2 linked regions of the Saccharicrinis fermentans DSM 9555 = JCM 21142 genome follow. The protein of the gene in region 2 interacts with the protein of the main gene of each other region in a pairwise test. Links are inferred from orthologs where the notes say so. Each region holds a gene or a part of one and is shown on either strand. Other genes may lie near its edges. The genes, in order: gyrB and gyrA.

Region 1 (9,607 bases), 1.0 Mb from region 2 along the record:
TAACAAAAATATTTGCATGACAACTATAAACAACATTTACACCCAACTTTTGGCACTGACCCTAATTCCATTCGACACATAACCCCTTCTTTCAAAAACAAACACACAACCACCACATTCTCATGAGGTGATTTCATCGGTTTTATATTAAGCAAGTTTAACGTCTTCGTCGCCCGGAGTATTCCATCGCTTCACCATCTCCAAAGCCATAACTTATACCAAAGGTAAAAAACCTACGACCTTCGGTTAAACCATAGAGATAATAATCACTATCATGGTTTTCATATTCCGATTTCCGTGAGGCAAAAACATCTCTTACACCCAAGTTTACAACTACCCTCCCTTTCATCATCTTTTTTCTGAGACCTAAGCTGGCATATAAATTATCCTCATATTCCCACTGTACCGTTTTTCGCTTGGACCGATAATTTCCGGTTATCTCAACTTCTACATCAGCAGGAAACTTAAGTTTAGACACTAATTTCGAGGACCATTGATCCGCATTAAAATCGAAGGATGAAGCATCATATTCTCCTTTCCTGTTAAAATAGCTATAGTTAAAGTCGCCATTAAACGACAACCAATTATTAGGACTGTACTTTCCGTTAAACTCGATACCACCCGCATGATTAATACCAATATTCATTGGCATAGAGGTATTCACATTGTTCTCATAAACCGAAACATTTTCTACGGCATCAGTTGTATATCGATAATAAACACCAAAGTTCAATGAAGCCTTGCTGAGCACATAAATACTTGTCAATTCATAAGAATCAGTATACTCAGGCTGCAAATCGGGATTGCCAGCTCTGACGCTGTACGTATTACGAATATTAAAGAATGGGTTTAGATCCCACAATCTGGGTCTGTATATCCTTTTGGAATATCCTGCCTGAAGAGAAAAGTGGCTGGTCAGTTTTAATGAGGTATGGATGGATGGAAAAAAATTATAATAATTCTGATCATTAGACTCTTGCGTATTGATAAGCAAAGTCTTCAAATCGGTTTGTTCTATCCGCAGGCCGAGCTTTAATCCCATTTTTTTCCCTTCATAAGATGCGGTTCCATAGAGCCCCAATACTTTCTGATCATATTCAAACACATTGGTTAAGCCATCGTCCGCTAGCCATTGCATATTGTCCCAATTGCTCACCTCATAATCATTATTTACATCTTGCAACACATACTGTCCTCCGGCTTCAATCATAATCTCCTCTGTTAAAGGATTCGTATAGTCCAGGTTAAAAGTATATTTAGCTTCCTGAAAGTCGGTTGCTGTCTTTTGGTCAGCTCCATCAACATTGCCAAAATTAACTGTATTTGTAAACACCGATGATTGATCTTTACCGAAGAAATTACCCAAAGCACTAAATAATAACTGATGTTCTTTGTCATCCTTAAAATTCTTCACATACTGCAGCTCATATCTCCATTTAGGGTTTGTGGCATCTGTTGTCTCGTCCCTAAACCAGCGAGCCTCTTCCACTCCGTTGACCAACTGACTGTAACGAATCAACGAAGGCTGATCTTCAACTTCATAGGCTACATTTCCTGAGAGGGTCAATATGTTATAATCATTGATGTGATAATCGGTTCCTAATATAACATTGTAGAAAGTCTCTTTTCTATATTCGGTTCCTTCGGTAACAATGGATGAATGATTGATCAAATCACTATTAATACTTTTTTTATCCCTTGGCATTTCTCGTCGCCCAACACCAAGCTGACTAAACAAATTAAACTTTTCTGTTCGTCTATTGAGACTAACGCCCACACTATGATTAGCAGGACTACCGGTATTCAAGGAAAGAGAACCATTGAGACCTTTTCGTTCATCCTTTTTAATCACAATATTAATAATACCAGAAGTTCCTTCTGCATCATATTTGGCTGAAGGATTAGTGATCACTTCTATCCTCTCTATCATTTCAGCAGTGATCGTTCCCAGCGCATTGCTTTCATCGCTGGCTATAACAGATGGTTTGCCATTAATCAGAATCTGAACGCCTTCGCTGCCACGTAGACTGATAGCACCTTCTATATCCACATTTACCGATGGCACATTATTAAGAACCTCCATGGCACTCATTCCTGTACTGCTAATATCTTTACCTACATTAAAAACACGTTTATCAAGTTTAAATTCCGTTTGAGACTTCTCTGCCCTAACCACAACTTCTCCCACTTGATTATTACTTTCGTTTAAAGTTATCGTGCCCATATCAACCCTTCCATTAACAACTTTTATATTTGTTAAAACCACGGGTTCATATCCTAAAAAGCTAACTTCCACATAAAAGTTATCCGACACTGTCGCAAGCTCAAAGGCGCCATCATCGCCAGAGGTCGTTCCGGTAACATTCGTATTTGTAAGCTTATCTTTGATAATAATGGTGGCAAACTCAACAGGTCTGACAGCCCCATCAACAACAACACCCTTCACTATGACCTCTTTTCCTTGCGCGTTAACACCCATGGGCAAAGAAAACAAGATCAACCATACAATGAAATTAATTATTCGCATTTTTACATTTATTTTATTCTTAATTACCACAAAAAACAGGACTATTCAGCAATTAAAAAAAAATGATCTTTGAACGACACAAATGAAGCGCTCAATGACCCATTCAATTTGACAGGTAATACACTGTTGTTGGACGTATCAAACGAGCGGTTGCGGGGTTAAATTTCTTCATTTAAAACAAAGCCATTACTTTTAATTTGATAAGAAGAGCTATAAGTAAAACTTTCTCTCACCAACCAATGATGAAGATAAGGAGTTCCATATGGCTATTGAAAGATAAATTTAAACATATGAACAATAAACTTTCCCGTAAATCCATATCCATTCAGGAAATAATATTCCAATTCATCTTAAACATTTTGGCTTTTGTTTTTTATTCTTTTGACAAACACAACCCCCAAATAGCGCTTCATCAAATCGTATTTTTTATAAACTATGCCACCATCGCGTTCCTGATTAACTACGTCTTTTTACCTAAATTTTTCTATCAAAAAAAATACATACAATTCTCCCTTATCATTATTCTATTAACTTCCATTTCTATTATCATCGAGGAATTTGTTTTGGAACAAATATTCTTTCCCGATACCAGAGGCCGAAAATTTGCAGGTATGTTTTATACCTTATTAAACGGAATGCCCGTTATAACCATGCTATCGGGATTTAAATTTGCCTGGGATGCACTAATGAAGCAACATGAGGTTGAAAAGTTAGAGGCTGCCATTAAGGACAGCGAACTACGTTTCCTAAAATCTCAGATCAACCCCCATTTTCTTTTTAATAACCTCAATAATCTATACGCCTATGCCATTGAAAAATCGCCCAAGACACCCGAAATTATTTTGGAATTGTCTGCAGTACTAAGATATATGTTGTATGAATGTAAAGAGAAATTTGTTTTGTTGGAAAAAGAAATAGAACTCATTCATCACTACATGCAACTCAACGAATTACAAATTGAAGATCGTGGAAAAATTCACTTCACCAAACGCAACATTGATGGCTCATTCTATATTGCACCCATCATATTAATAGTATTTATTGAAAATGCCTATAAGCATAGTACGGCCAGTCAAACAAAAGATATTTTAATCGATGTAGAAGTAGAGCTTACCCCCAACGGTGTATTAAAATTCATTTGTAAAAACTCTTTTCAACAACTATCCAATACAAATGATTTATCAAGTGGCATTGGCTTAGAAAATGTAAAAAAACGATTGCAATTAATATATCCCAATGCGCATGAATTAAAAATAATTCGAGGCGATGAAACATTTGAAGTATATTTGTCTATCAATTTACATGAAGTTATATAAAACAAAGCCTTGAGGCCAACAAAAAAGTAAGGATTTATGATGGACTGCATCATTATAGAAGACCAGCCACCGGCGCAAAGAATTTTAAAAAAATATATCGCCGACATAGAAATACTACACCTAAAAGCCTGCTTTTCAAATGCAATAGAAGCTATGGCCTTTTTAAAAACAGAGCAGGTTGGTTTGATTTTCCTGGACATCCACCTACCTAAGATTTCAGGCATGGATTTCTTGAAAATGATACCGCAACAAACACACATCATACTCACTACTGCATTTCCCGATTACGCACTACAAAGCTACGAATACAGCGTTGTGGACTATTTGCTAAAACCTTTTTCGTTTCAACGCTTTGTAAAGGCCATCCATAAAATACCCATTACCAGCAAGCCTTCCTCTGACACAAAAACTCAGAATCAAATCCCCGAATTCCGCAAAGAGCTTTTTATAAAATCAGGACACGAACTCTACAAAATCATCACAGACGACATTATACTGATAAAGTCCGATGCTGATTATACCGAGATCATAACCACCCCTAAAAAATACTTAGCAACAGAATCCTTGCGACATTGGGAAGAAAAATTAAACATGAATCAATTCGCCCGCATTCATAAATCCTTCATCATTAACACTGCTAAAATTGAGAAGATTTCAGGCAACCAAGTGTATCTTACCAACCACACAAAGGTACCCATCGGTAGATCCTATAAGACAGATTTTATAAAAAGATTTGTAGAATAAAACCAGACAAAGCTAACCTGATTTAAGGTCAGTGCCAAAAGTTGGGGATAAATGTTATTTATAGTTGTCATGCAAATATTTTTATTAACCTGATCAAAAAGAACTTTACATCAACAACACCTCTGAATTGCCTTCTGAAATCCTTTACTTCAAACCCTTAACTTTAAAGTGCCAGACTAAATATTTCCAAAAAAAAACGCCCTTTAAGCAAGGACGTTTCTTTAAACCTGAATAATATATTAGGCATCAATATTAGCATAAGTAGCATTTTCCTCGATAAACTCTTTACGAGGAGGAACGTCATCCCCCATAAGCATAGAGAAAACACGATCAGCTTCTGCTGCGCTTTCTATACTTACCTGACGAAGCGTTCTTTGTTCGGGATTCATGGTTGTTTCCCACAACTGTTCAGCATTCATTTCTCCCAGACCTTTGTAGCGCTGTATATGAACAGAGTCTTCTTTACCTCCACTGTATTTGGCAACAAAATCCTGTCTTTGTTGCTCATTCCAACAATACTCCACATTTTTACCTTTTCTACAAAGGTACAAAGGAGGCGTTGCAATATATAAATACCCATTCTTTATCAAATCACGCATATAACGAAAGAAAAATGTCATAATTAGCGTAGTAATATGGCTACCATCCACATCGGCATCTGTCATAATCACCACTTTATGATATCTAATTTTCTCAAGGTTCAATGCCTTACTATCTTCCTCGGTTCCTATAGTAATACCCAGGGCCGTAAATATATTTTTTATCTCCTCATTTTCAAACACTTTATGTTGAAGAGCTTTCTCTACATTCAGTATTTTACCCCGTAAAGGCAAAATGGCTTGAAAACGCCTGTTACGCCCCTGCTTAGCGGTTCCACCTGCAGAGTCACCCTCCACAAGAAATACTTCGCAAATAGCTGGATCTTTATCTGAACAGTCAGCTAACTTGCCGGGCAATCCACCACCGGACATCACTGTTTTACGCTGCACCATTTCGCGTGCTTTACGAGCAGCATGACGTGCTGTGGCGGCAAGTATTACCTTATTAACAATTATCTTGGCATCCTTCGGATTTTCTTCCAGATAATGTGTCAACGCCGTACTCACTGCCTGATCAACAGCCAAACTAACTTCTGAGTTACCCAGCTTCGTTTTTGTTTGACCTTCAAACTGAGGCTCCTGAACTTTAACAGAGATCACAGCAGTTAGTCCCTCTCTAAAATCATCACCTGCAATATCAAACTTAAGCTTAGATAATAAACCTGATTTATCAGCCCATGTTTTTAATGTACGAGTCAACCCCCTTCGGAAACCAGTAAGGTGAGTCCCCCCCTCAATGGTATTAATATTATTTACATATGAATACACATTCTCACCAAAAGAAGTATTGTACTGTATCGCCAATTCAACAGGTACATCATTCTTTTCTGTGGTAATGTGAATCACATTCTCTGTCAATTTCTCTCTGGTCTCGTCAATAAACTCAACAAACTCTACCAATCCTCGTTCAGAATGAAATTCATCAGTTCGTTGATTTCCTTCCTCATCCAACTCACGTTCGTCTGTCAAGGTAATTCTAATTCCCCTGTTTAAGAAAGCTAACTCTCTCAAACGGTTGGCCAAAATAGAATATTTATACTCCGTAGTGTTAAAAATACTATCATCAGGCTTAAAAGTTATTATGGTACCGGTATCATCGGTAGCGCCCAACTCTTGCAATTCACCCTGAGGTACCCCTATGGCATATTCTTGTTGGTATGCCTTACCATTCCGGTGAACCTCTGCTTTAAGATAGGTAGAAAGTGCATTTACACAGGAAACACCTACACCATGCAGACCTCCCGAAACCTTATAAGAATCTTTATCGAATTTACCACCGGCATGCAGCACAGTCATTACTACCTCTAGAGCGGATTTACCTTCTTTTTCATGAAGATCCACAGGAATACCACGTCCGTTATCTTTTACTAAAACGGAGTTATCTTCTTTAATAATTACCGAAATGGTGTCACAATGACCGGCCAAAGCCTCATCAATGGAGTTATCTACAACCTCGTAAACCAAGTGGTGTAAACCTTTTACGCCAACATCTCCAATATACATAGCAGGTCGCTTACGAACTGCCTCTAACCCTTCTAGTACGGTAATACTATTGGCTGAGTAACCGTTTTCTTGATTCTGGTTGTTATCGTCAATAATTTCTTCGCTCATCAATTATAGATTTCTCGTATAAAAACTTCTTGTTTTATGCTGCTCTTACAAAGTGTACGATGCCACTTGTAAAGCCTTACAAAGATAACAAAAATAGTGGCTTTAAAAAGCGCTTGAAGTAGGTTTTTATTAACACCATAAAACACTCACAAACTGCATGTTATAATGATTTTAACAGGACCCCATTTTTAGTCCACACATATGAAACTCCATCACACAGAATTCCATACAAAATCATTCGTACGTTCATTTGCTTTTCACAAACCAACATACTCAATAAGAGACGATAACATCAGCACGCCCTACTTCACCTCATTAAAAAGAATATCCTACTCCCGCTCTTAGGTTTAATCCTTGCAAAGGATAGCCATTATACTGATAATACTTACCAATAAGAAGGTTATTCACATTTGCAAAAAGCGTCCATTTTGAACTCATATAATAGTTAAGTCCCATATTCAAGTCAATCACTCCCTTCAATTCCTTCTCCTCTTCACCAAGCACATCCCAAGCATATCGTTTGCCAATAGAATACATACTGAGATTAAACCACAAATCATCAGCAAACTCATAATTAGCAGATACTCCCAATTCCATTTCAGGCTTATGCCAGGCCTGAGCCAGTCGATCCATATTCCAACCATTATATTTTCCCTTCAACAGCATATTAAAACTAGAAGAAGGCTCGTATTTCAGCTCACCAGAAATGCTCAACAGACTACCATCATCATATTCAACATCAAATATATTAGACTGATATATCTGACCCGATACAGCAGATAGAGGGCTAACATCTGCGTAAGATCTATTTATAAAAAAGTGTTCATTCTCAAATGTAGAATAGTCTAAACGGGCGGTAAAGCTAGTCTGCGAGCTAAAGTTACCACGTAGCCCACCAAAAAGATGAATACCGTGAAAGCTATTATTTACATTTACATCAGCCGAAACAAATCTATTTTCGCGCTGTATCTTTTCGTAATTATTTATATAATAATCCCCTTTTACTCCGGCAAAAGCAGTAACGATACCCTCTGCTATCTCCAAATCAGCTTCCAAATGGGGTGACACATTAAAATCATCATCCTCCCCGCCTAATTGGGCAAAAATATCCAATCCTATTTTCACATTAGCCCCTTCAAACTGAAAACCCAGAGCAGGCGATAAATTTACCACTGTCATACTACGGTCTACAAATTGATACAATGGAGAAATAGAATCAGGAATAGAAGTACCGTAGTAATCAAAACCACCCACCACATCAACAAACATATCATTCATATAGCTACGCACTGTTCCATTTAAGCCAAAATGATTTTCCTGAACACCGGTCACATTACCAAAGGTTCCAAACTCAAATTCAGCATCAAAAGGAGTTCCGGAATCATCCAACACTTTATTATTCAAACCTACAGACAAGTCAAAAGAACTCAAACGCTGTCTTTCGTCCGCCATCAAATCCTCACCCAAGAAAGGCTCCAAGGGATAGGTCAAACCATAGTAAGAATCTGTTTCTTCCAAATTTTGATATCCGTAATAATGATATATATTATGCAAAAAGTCAGCATCTATCGAAAGGGTGTAATCTTTCCAAAAGCGGCGAAAATACAAAGAGGCCCAAGTATCATGAAAAGGAGCATCCACTTTTGTATCATCTTCCAGTTCAACATCTCCTGCAGAGGTAATATGCCCCAGATTTAAGCCTACCGCATATTCCTCAGAACGAAGGACATTATAATTTAGCTCGCCGAACAAAGTCACATAATTTCCCAAACCGCCTTTTACATATGACTTATCTAAAATCGTCTTTCGTTCGGGTGTTAAGCGCGCGGCGGATATAGGCTCCACAGCCAGCCCTGAAGACATGGCCTTTGACAGGATATCGTATGAAAAGTCAGGGTTAAAACTAGCCTGATCGACCTCATCCACGGGCATCTCATTTATTTTATAAGCATCTGATATGATGGGATTATATTCTCTTACCACTTTCACATCCTTATTTAACTCCTGCCCATTGACAGACACAAAACAAAGAACGGAAACTGCAAGTAAAAGTATTTTATTGATATGTTTCATTTTTAAAATATTATTCAAATTCAAGATGGAGGAATGCTTATTGAATGTTTAACGAATCGGCAGACTCCTCTGCGGTGGACACTGCCATTTTCTTTTCCAGGTTGGACAAACGTTTTGCCACTATCCCTAGGATATCATCCTTCCCTTTATAGTTTTCTGTGATACTTTGCAAATATTGTTTAGCCTGAAAATACTCCTCACCCGCCTCATAAATGTCTGCCAACACAATAAAACTTCTGGCCAGCCAATATTGATGCGAAGTTCCTTTATTTGCAAAGTCAAACACCTCATCCTCGGCTTTTTTATATTCTCCCATATCAAAATAATATTGGGCTATTAAATATTTAGACTCTGCACCTTCGGCACTTTGGGGGTTTTGGGCCAACAACCCATATTCTGCCATGCCTTGTTCGCTATCTCCTTTCATCATATGAGCGCCTGCCTTTATAAACCTAGCTTCCCGAACAATCTCAGCAGCAACCTTAGGATCATCCAATACTATTTGTGCAGCCTCAATGATATTGTCAGCATCCTGCAGTTTGGCATAACACCGTAACAAGCCAATCCGTGCTTCCACCTGGTTAGTTTGATTCTCGGCTACTCTTTCCAACTCACGGAAATTATTCAAAGCCTCCTGATAACTTTCCATGGCATAATTAATTTCTCCCGATCTAATCAATGCCTCTTCTGTAAAAATATTTTTACTGCTAGATGTAACATTGCGATATGCTTTTAGG
Region 2 (9,736 bases):
GCATTTTCTGATCAAGAAAGATTCGAGGTCATTGATAATAATGTCACTCGTTTTCTTAAAAAAAATCAATTGGCCGGTGCCTCTGTGTCTGTAGTAAAAGACGGTAAACTTGTGTTTACCAAGGGGTATGGCTATGCCGATAAGGAAAAATCGATTCAAGTGCAACCGTATAATTTGTTTCGTATCGCTAGTGTTTCAAAATTAGTGACGGCTGTGGCGGTAATGAAACTGGTTGAAGATAAAAAGTTAACGCTAAATAGTTATGTATTTGGAAAAAATGGCATTTTGAATGATTCTATTTTTCTGGGATATAAAGACCCTAAGATGGAGCATATTACAGTTAGGCAATTGCTTAATCATTCTGCTGGATTTACCAATAGATATGGAGATCCAATGTTTATTCCAACAGTTATTGCCAAAAAAATGAATATTGATTTTCCCGTACAAAAGGAAGATATTATTCGTTTTATGCTGACTAAACGTTTACATTACCCGCCAGGAACAATGTCTTCTTATAGCAATTTTGGTTATGCTATCCTTGAGGAGGTTATAGAAAAAACTTCGGGTATGGATTATGAACGCTTTGTGAAAACCAATGTGTTGTATCCTTTAGAAATTTTTGATATGCAAATTGGAGGAAGTTATCCTTCGGAACGTCGTGACTTGGAAGTGAAATATTATGAGCCTGAGGATGCTTATTTGGTTGAGGATCACATGGGAAATGACCAAAAAGTACCCAGATGTTATGGAGGCAACGACATTAAAACTCTCGGAGCTGCAGGTGGTTGGATAGCTTCAACAACGGATTTGCTCAGGCTGATTGTTGCTATCGATGGATTTGATACTCCTAGTGACATATTATCCAGTAATAGTATTCATGAAATGAGCACAACAGAGCTTGTTGGTGGTAGTCCACTTGGATGGCGCGGTGTAAAAAAACATTACTGGTATAGAACAGGAACCTTGGCTGGTACATCTGCTTTGGTAGTTCGTCAGGACGATGGCTTGTCTTATGCCATTGTATTTAATACCAATTCATGGAAAGGGCCGAAATTTGCCAATGATGTAAAATACATGATGGATCATACACTTGCCAAAGTGAATGAATGGCCGGACTACAATTTATTTGATCTTAGAAATCAAGGAATACCACGTCGCAAAAGCATTGTCTTCTAAACATTTTCATTCTTCTCGGTGTTTACAATGCATCAAAAAGCTTTTGTTTTTTTGTATAGGGTAAAATAAGATCATATGGTAGATATAACAGAATTCAAAATAACACAATTACCTTTTGGAGAAAGAAGAACCAATCATAAACCGGATATAAGTATTTATCAGTATTTAGAGGAAGAGGGTGTTCGGAAAATGGTCAGTGATCATTACGAATTATTGGTAGATAGCGAGATTAAAGATATTTTTCCACCTCGCGGTGAAATGCTCGAGGGGGCTAAAAAGAGATCCGCAGACTTTTTTGTCCAGCGTTTTGGAGGTCCTGAATATTATAAAATGACTCGAGGTAACCCAATGTTGGCTAGTCGGCATTTACCCTTTAAAATAACACCTAAAACAAGATTGGTTTGGCTTGATTGCTATAGACAGGTGCTGTCGAAAATAGACAATGTACCTGATGATTTGATTTTATCATTCTGGCACTGGCTGGACGAGTTTTCTAATTGGATGGTAAATCAACATGATGAACCAAGTTTTAAGTTAGGTTTTAATATTCAAAAATAATGGATAAGCACCTGAAATACTGGTGCTTTTTGTTTTTATACATTTGTCTCATAGTTGATATTATGTTATTTTGATATATAAAAATATATCCGACCCATTTGAGCCGGATATATTTTTATACTTTATAATGCTTTCAATTTTTCATTTACTTCCTTGTACTTATCCATCATTTCAAAACGATAGTATAATGTTTTAAGACTTTCCAATACAGCCGCTTCATCTGGTTTAATACTTGTAGCTCGTTCAAAGAATGGCAATGACTCTTTAAACGTTGCTTCAGCAATGGCTTTCTTGGCCTCAAACTTTTTAAAGTCAGTTTCAGCATTCGCTACGTTCATTTGCTCAACTCCTTTATTAAAGTACATAACACCTAAATTATAAAGCGCATTAAAATACTCTGAATCAATTTCTAGGCATTTGTTATAGTCTGCTAATGCTGCATCAAAATTTTTGCTATTATCATTCAATACGGCCCTGGCATAGTAAAAAGACGGATTATTCTTGTCACTTTCAATGGCTTTATTTAAATAATCTAAAGCTTTATCATTTTGCTTTGTTTCAAGATAATAGTTGATCAACTGGGTTAAAATTCGGTTATCCTCAGGATAAGTTTCAAAACCTCTGATCAAGTTATCACCCATCTTGGCTGAATCCCCTTTTTCGGCATACATTTGGTGCATTAACAAAACTGCATCACCACCACCATATTTTACCGAGATGGCTTTATCAAAATATTTTTCTGCCATTTCCCAGTTTTTACCATTATAAGCTGCCAAAGCGGTATTAAATACGATGGCTGTATCCAGTTTTTCACCCTGAATCTCTACCATATATTCATTTTCGTTCAGTCTTAGCAAACCGTCAAAGGCAGTAACAGCTGTGGCAAAATCTTCTTTATTAAAGGCCTCAACACCTGCATTGGTCAATTGATTACCAAAAAACAATAGTGCTTGTCCAATTTCTTTTTTGTACTTGCCTATTTTTTTTCCTTTGGCATCACCTTTTTTATCCAATTCAATGGCTTTTTGGTAATACTCATAAGCTTTTATAATCCCTTTATCGTCTTTACCGTCCTGACCAAGTTTTGTATAAACTTTTGCAGCCACAATGTAGGTTTTAGGGTTGTTTTTACTTTTCTCGTGTACCATTGCTGCATCTATAGCCTCTTTGGCTTTAACCGCATCACCTTGATCCAGTAAGGTAGTAGCTGTAGTAATTTTTCCGTTCTGAGCTATCGCCGCAGAAAATGTAAGCACAGCTGCTAAAAATAAAACTGTTTTTTTCATCATATTAAGTTTTTATGTGTGTATTTACACCTCAAAAATAATATACTTTATTCTTGATCGTTGTTAATTGTTTCGTCGTTATTATCTGTGTTTTCTTTGTTATCTGTGTTTTCGTTTATTGGATTCTCTCCTGTATTTTCTTCATCCACATTTTCACTTATAACTTCCTCTTCTTTAAAAGCAGAAACTTTTGCTACAGAAGCAATCTGGTCATTGTTTCTCAAATTAATTACTTTAACTCCCTGGGTAGCTCTCCCGGTGGTTCTTAATTCAGACAAGGCCAAACGTATAGTGATTCCCGATTTATTGATAATCATTAAATCATTATCATCGGTTACATTTTTAATGGATATAAGTTCACCGGTCTTATCTGTAATTTTCATTGTTTTTACACCTTTACCACCTCGGTTGGTAATACGGTAATCTTCAATTTTAGATCTTTTTCCAAATCCTTTTTCAGATACTACTAGAACATCTTCTTGGGTTATATCTTTTACACATATCATGCCAACCACTTCATCCTTAGTTGTATCCAAAGCTATACCCCTCACTCCTAGGCCTGTACGCCCGATACACCTAACTTTACTTTCGTTAAATCGGATGGCCCGACCCGAACGAGTTGCCATTAATATTTCGTTTACCCCATTGGTTAATCTGGCTTGTATTAGTTCATCATCTTCTTTAATGGTGATGGCATTCACTCCATTTACACGAGGACGCGAATAGTCAGCCAACAACGATTTTTTGATAATACCTTTTTTGGTTCCCATTATAATATAATGGTTATTGATATAGTCTTGATCGTTTAATTTTTTGACTTTTATAAATGCTTTTACGCAATCATCAGGTTCAATATTCAATAAGTTTTGAATTGCTCTTCCTTTTGTATTCTTGGCTCCCTCTGGAATTTCGTATACTTTCAGCCAGAAACAACGTCCTTTTGCAGTGAAAAACAGCATGGTGTTGTGCATGGTTGCAGGATACAAATGTTCAATAAAGTCCTCGTCACGTGTTGTACTTCCTTTAGAGCCTACTCCTCCCCTAGATTGTGTTCTAAATTCTGCCAACGGAGTTCTTTTTATATAACCCATGTGCGAAATAGTAATAATCATTTCATCATCGGCATAAAAATCTTCTGGATTGAATTCTTCTGATGAGTAAACAATCTCCGTTTTCCTATCATCTCCATATTTTTCCCTGATGACGATTAGTTCATCGGTAATAATTTCCATTCGTCTGGGTTCGTTGGCCAAGATATCTTTCAAATCCGCAATTTCTTTTAATAAATCGTCATATTCACCGCGTAATTTATCTTGTTCAAGTCCTGTTAATTGGCGCAAGCGCATATCCACAATGGCACGTGCCTGAATGTCTGTTAGTTCAAAGCGTTCAATTAATTTTTCACGTGCAATATCCGGACTGGAAGCTGCTCTGATAATTTTGATTACTTCGTCAATATTATCACTTGCAATAATCAATCCTTCAAGTATATGAGCTCTTTTTTCTGCTTGTTCCAACTCATATTGTGTACGACGGATAACTACGTCGTGACGGTGTTCCACGAAATTACTGATTAAACCTTTAAGGTTAAGCATTTGTGGACGACCTTTTACCAGTGCAATATTATTAACACTGAAAGACGATTGAAGAGCAGTTAATTTGTAGAGATTATTTAAAACAACATTGGCAATGGCATCCCGTTTTAAATCAACAACGATACGCATTCCATCTCTATCGGACTCGTCATTAACATTGGAAATACCTTCTATTTTCTTTTCATTGACAAGCTCTGCTATTTTAATAATTAACTCAGCTTTGTTTACCAAATAAGGAATTTCTGTAACAACTATTTTTTCTCTGCCATTTTTATCACTTTCAACCTCTGCTTTGGCACGAACAACTACTTTACCCCTACCTGTTTCAAAGGCATCTTTTACACCTTTATAACCATAAATAATACCACCTGTAGGAAAATCAGGCGCTTTTACATATTCTAAAAGGCCATCTATATCAATATCATTGTTTTCAATATAAGCAATGGTAGCATTGATGATCTCAGTTAAATTATGAGGTGGCATATTGGTTGCCATACCAACCGCGATTCCAGAAGCTCCGTTAACCAAGAGGTTAGGTATTCTGGTAGGTAAAACGGTTGGCTCCTGCATGGAGTCATCAAAGTTCAATTGAAAATCAACAGTTCTTTTATCTATATCGATCAGCGTTTCTTCTGCTATCTTATTCAAACGTGCCTCAGTGTAACGCATTGCTGCAGGACTGTCACCATCAACAGAACCAAAGTTACCCTGCCCATCTACTAGCGGGTAGCGTAGCGACCAATCTTGCGCCATACGTACCATTGCATAATAAACCGATGTATCACCGTGTGGATGGTACTTACCCAGTACTTCCCCAACGATTCTTGCAGATTTTTTATATGGCTTGGAGGAAGTAACTCCTAAATCACTCATTCCGTAAAGAACACGCCTATGTACAGGTTTAAAGCCGTCCCTAACATCAGGCAATGCTCTAGAAACAATAACCGACATCGAATAGTCGATGTAGGCCGATTTCATTTCTTCCTCAATATTTATTTTTATAATTTTCTCTCCTTCAGCCATTTAATATAAAATTATGAATTAGAATATACAAACGAAAACAGGCCTATATAAGCCTGTTTTTTGGACGGCCTAATTTAGTCATTTATGTGCTAATAATAAAGCGAAAAAGTATACAATTTATTAACAGGGAATAAACATTCTGAAATTCGCATTATTATTGTTATTTTTAGGGTTAATTGTGCGGAAAAATTAAAATAAATTGTAATTTTAAATAAACAAGATATTACTTTTATAGACCAATTACGGTAAATTTGGCATGAGATCGTTAAATGAACCTGTTGAAATGTCAGGATTGAACTTAATTGTACGGTAATTGTAGTAAAACAAGAAAAGATATATTAAATGAATTTGAATTTTACCCAAAGAATTAACGATGTAATAGGTTTTTCAAAAGAAGAAGCCGAAAGGTTGGGTAACCCCTATATTTCTCCGGAACACCTTTTACTGGGTCTTTTAAGGGAAGGTGAAGGTACGGCCATAGAGATATTGGAACAACTAAGGGTTGATCTTCATAACCTAAAAAGCAGCATTGAATCAAAGTTAAAAACAAATGTAGTATTGGAGCATACAGAACATATACCTTTATTAAAATCATCGGAAAGAATATTGCGATTGATTTATTTGGAGGCTCGTTCGTTAAAAAGTAAGAATATTAATACGGGGCATTTACTTTTGGCTTTATTAAAGGACAACAATGGATTTATACCTGAACTTATGACAGAAGAAAAAATTAACTACGAAAAAGTAAAAGGATTAATGGCTAACAACGAACCATTGGCCAAGGCTGATTTGCCGGAGGACGATGATCAAGACAGTCCATTTTCCTCAGGAGGAGGTGCCGACGCACCTCGCTCATCTGGAGGATCCAAAGGTTCAGATACACCTGTTCTGGACAATTTTGGTATCGATATGACACAGGCTGCCGAAGAAGGGAAGCTTGACCCAATTGTAGGTCGTGAAGGTGAAATAGAGCGTTTGGCACAAATTTTAAGTCGAAGAAAAAAGAATAACCCCATATTAATAGGAGAACCAGGGGTCGGTAAATCGGCTATCGCAGAAGGTTTGGCTATTCGTATACACCAAAAGAAAGTATCACGTGTACTTTTTGATAAACGAGTGGTAACCCTTGACCTGGCATCCATCGTTGCGGGAACTAAATACAGGGGGCAGTTCGAAGAAAGAATGAAAGCTATCTTAAACGAACTATCTAAGAATCCGAATATCATCTTATTTATTGATGAGATACATACTATTGTAGGTGCTGGTGGTGCTACGGGTTCTCTGGATGCAGCGAATATGCTGAAGCCTGCACTGGCTCGTGGCGAAATCCAATGTATTGGAGCTACTACATTAGACGAGTATCGTCAGCATATAGAAAAAGATGGTGCCCTGGAAAGACGTTTCCAAAAAGTAATGGTGGAACCAACAAGTATTGAAGAGACCGTAGAAATACTAAATAATATCAAGGAGAAATACGAGGATCACCATAATGTTACTTTTACCAAAGAAGCAATTGAGGCTTGTGTAAAACTGACCGAGCGATATATCACAGACCGCCACCTGCCTGACAAGGCTATTGACGCTCTGGACGAGGCCGGATCACGCGTACATATTTCCAATATCATTGTTCCAGAAACCATATTAAAGCTGGAAGAGCAAATAGAGGAAACGAAAGAAAACAAAATTAAAGCTGTAAAAGCACAGAACTTTGAACTGGCCGCGAGCTTTAGAGATAAGGAAAAAACTTATCTGGAAGATTTGAACAATGCTAAGTTTAAATGGGAACAAGAGCTCCAGCAGCATCGTGAGATTGTTGATGTAGAAAAAGTGGCTGAAGTTGTTGCCATGATGACCGGCATTCCTGTTCAAAGAGTTGCGCAAGCCGAAGGTTTCAGACTTTTGCAAATGGGAGACCAGTTGAAAGGTAGTGTCATTGGCCAAGAAGAAGCTATTCAAAAAATTGTAAAAGCCATACAGCGTAACCGTGCTGGACTTAAGGATCCCAACAGACCTATTGGTTCTTTTGTATTTCTGGGACCAACTGGTGTTGGTAAAACTCACCTGGCTAAAGTACTGGCCAAGTATTTATTTGACTCTACGGATGCTCTAATTCGTATCGATATGAGTGAATATATGGAGAAATTTTCTGTTTCGAGATTGGTTGGTGCACCTCCGGGATATGTTGGATACGAAGAGGGTGGACAGTTGACCGAGAAAGTAAGAAGAAGACCTTATTCTGTAATTCTGTTAGATGAGATTGAAAAAGCACACCCTGATGTGTTTAATTTGTTACTGCAAGTATTGGATGAAGGTAGATTAACCGATAGTTTAGGTCGCAAGGTAGACTTTAAAAATACGATCATTATCATGACATCCAATATTGGTAGTCGCGAGTTAAAAGATTTTGGTAGAGGGGTTGGTTTCCAAACAAGTAGTAGAGAGTCTGATTCAGATCATGCACGCCATGTAATTCAAAAAGCCCTTAAAAAGGCATTTGCCCCTGAGTTTATTAATCGTATAGATGACGTTATTGTATTTAACACCCTTGATAAGGAGCATATCTTCAAAATTATTGATATTGAACTTAAAGGTTTGTACACGCGTGTTGAATCATTGGGTTATAAATTAGAACTGACCGAAAAGGCTAAAGACTTTATTGCCAAGAAAGGATTTGATACCAACTTTGGTGCTAGACCTTTAAAAAGGGCAATTCAAAAATATCTCGAAGACGAAATGGCAGAGGTTATTATTCAGGCTTCGGTTACGGAGGGAGATATTATAAAGGTGGACTTCAATGAAAAGGATGAAAAAATATTTACATCCATTGAAAAGAAGATAAAAGCATTAAAAGATTCTAATACGAGCGAAAATTAATTATTTGCGACCTATTTATTCGCAATAAATATATTAAAAGGCTGTCCGGCAATAAAATGAATGGACAGCCTTTTTTTATTTTATACATAAGACAACTCAAAACCCTTGATCTTCCAATTCTGACTATTCTTTCCTTTTTGCTGGTTTTTCTTTATCGTAGGCCTCTACAATTCTTTGCACCAAGGGATGACGAACAATATCCCGGACATCAAAGTTTATTATTTTTATACCTTCCACATCATTTAGAATTCGCATGGCTTGCACTAAACCCGACATGGATTTTCTTGGCAGATCAATTTGAGTAACATCACCAGTAATTACATATTTGGTGCTTTGTCCCATACGTGTTAAAAACATCTTGATTTGATTTACAGTGGTATTCTGAGCTTCATCCAGAATAACAAAGGCTTCGTTCAAGGTTCGTCCACGCATAAAAGCCAATGGTGCAATTTGAATGGTACCATTTTCCATATAGTCCTTTAGCTTTGCTGCGGGAATCATATCCTGCAAGGCATCATATAAAGGTTGTAAATACGGGTCAATCTTTTCTTTCATGTCTCCAGGCAAAAAACCAAGTTTTTCTCCGGCCTCAACAGCTGGTCTACTTAAGATTATCTTGCGCACCTCCCTCCTCTTTAATGCCCTAACAGCCAACGCAATGGCTGTATATGTTTTTCCCGATCCAGCTGGTCCTACTGCAAAAATAAGGTCGTTTTTCTCGTATTCCCTCACAAAAAGTTGTTGATTGGCAGTTCTACCTTTAATAGGTTTCCCATTTATGCCATAAAGGATTACATCATCATTTTCTTTACTCTTGCCAACAGTTCCACTTTCAATAATCTCTAAAATGGAATGTTCACTCAACACATTATATTCATTATAGTGATTAAGTAATAAGTGAACTTTTTCTTCAAAAAAAGCAACTTCTTCTTCTTCTCCCATCGCTTTGAGCCAATCACCGCGTGCAATAATACGTAATTTGGGATATTTGTTTCTGATTAAATCTAGTTTTACATTCTGAACGCCTAAAAATTCAATTAAGTCAACAGAATCAAGGTATATTAATTTTTCTATCATATATAATCTGGTAATAAAGAATACAAATTAACAACAATTATTAATAAAGTGGATGCTTATAATTACATTTGAACTTAATAATATGTCATTTTCAAATTTAAACAGATGCAAGATAAGTTAACAGCATTCGAAGAATTGCTCCATATA

What was found.
Region 1: the proteins of gyrA (region 2) and gyrB interact in binary tests that used the Escherichia coli proteins (3 or more experiments, as listed by UniProt). The link is inferred for Saccharicrinis fermentans DSM 9555 = JCM 21142 from one-to-one orthologs.

The regions. Positions count from the first base shown.
Region 1 is NZ_KI912107.1:2,595,437-2,605,043, forward strand. The notes cover bases 4,313-7,280. They hold gyrB (DNA topoisomerase (ATP-hydrolyzing) subunit B), read right to left. Parts: upstream 6,798-7,280; coding sequence 4,827-6,797; downstream 4,313-4,826. Other genes in these bases: CYTFE_RS0110345 (LytR/AlgR family response regulator transcription factor), read left to right, coding at 4,313-4,587; CYTFE_RS0110355 (TonB-dependent receptor), read right to left, coding at 7,113-7,280. Also shown: CYTFE_RS0110335 (outer membrane beta-barrel family protein), read right to left, coding at 158-2,527; CYTFE_RS0110340 (sensor histidine kinase), read left to right, coding at 2,818-3,843; more of CYTFE_RS0110345, read left to right, coding at 3,880-4,312; more of CYTFE_RS0110355, read right to left, coding at 7,281-8,870; CYTFE_RS26085 (tetratricopeptide repeat protein), read right to left, coding at 8,908-9,607. UniProt on the Escherichia coli protein: DNA gyrase negatively supercoils closed circular double-stranded DNA in an ATP-dependent manner to maintain chromosomes in an underwound state.
Region 2 is NZ_KI912107.1:1,553,618-1,563,353, reverse strand. What follows is about bases 2,854-5,950. They hold gyrA (DNA gyrase subunit A), read right to left. Parts: upstream 5,639-5,950; coding sequence 3,068-5,638; downstream 2,854-3,067. Other genes in these bases: CYTFE_RS0106285 (tetratricopeptide repeat protein), read right to left, coding at 2,854-3,023. Outside these bases: CYTFE_RS25260 (serine hydrolase domain-containing protein), read left to right, coding at 1-1,176; CYTFE_RS0106290 (globin domain-containing protein), read left to right, coding at 1,252-1,734; more of CYTFE_RS0106285, read right to left, coding at 1,857-2,853; CYTFE_RS0106275 (ATP-dependent Clp protease ATP-binding subunit), read left to right, coding at 5,981-8,512; CYTFE_RS0106270 (PhoH family protein), read right to left, coding at 8,636-9,589; mazG (nucleoside triphosphate pyrophosphohydrolase), read left to right, coding at 9,695-9,736. UniProt on the Escherichia coli protein: A type II topoisomerase that negatively supercoils closed circular double-stranded (ds) DNA in an ATP-dependent manner to maintain chromosomes in an underwound state.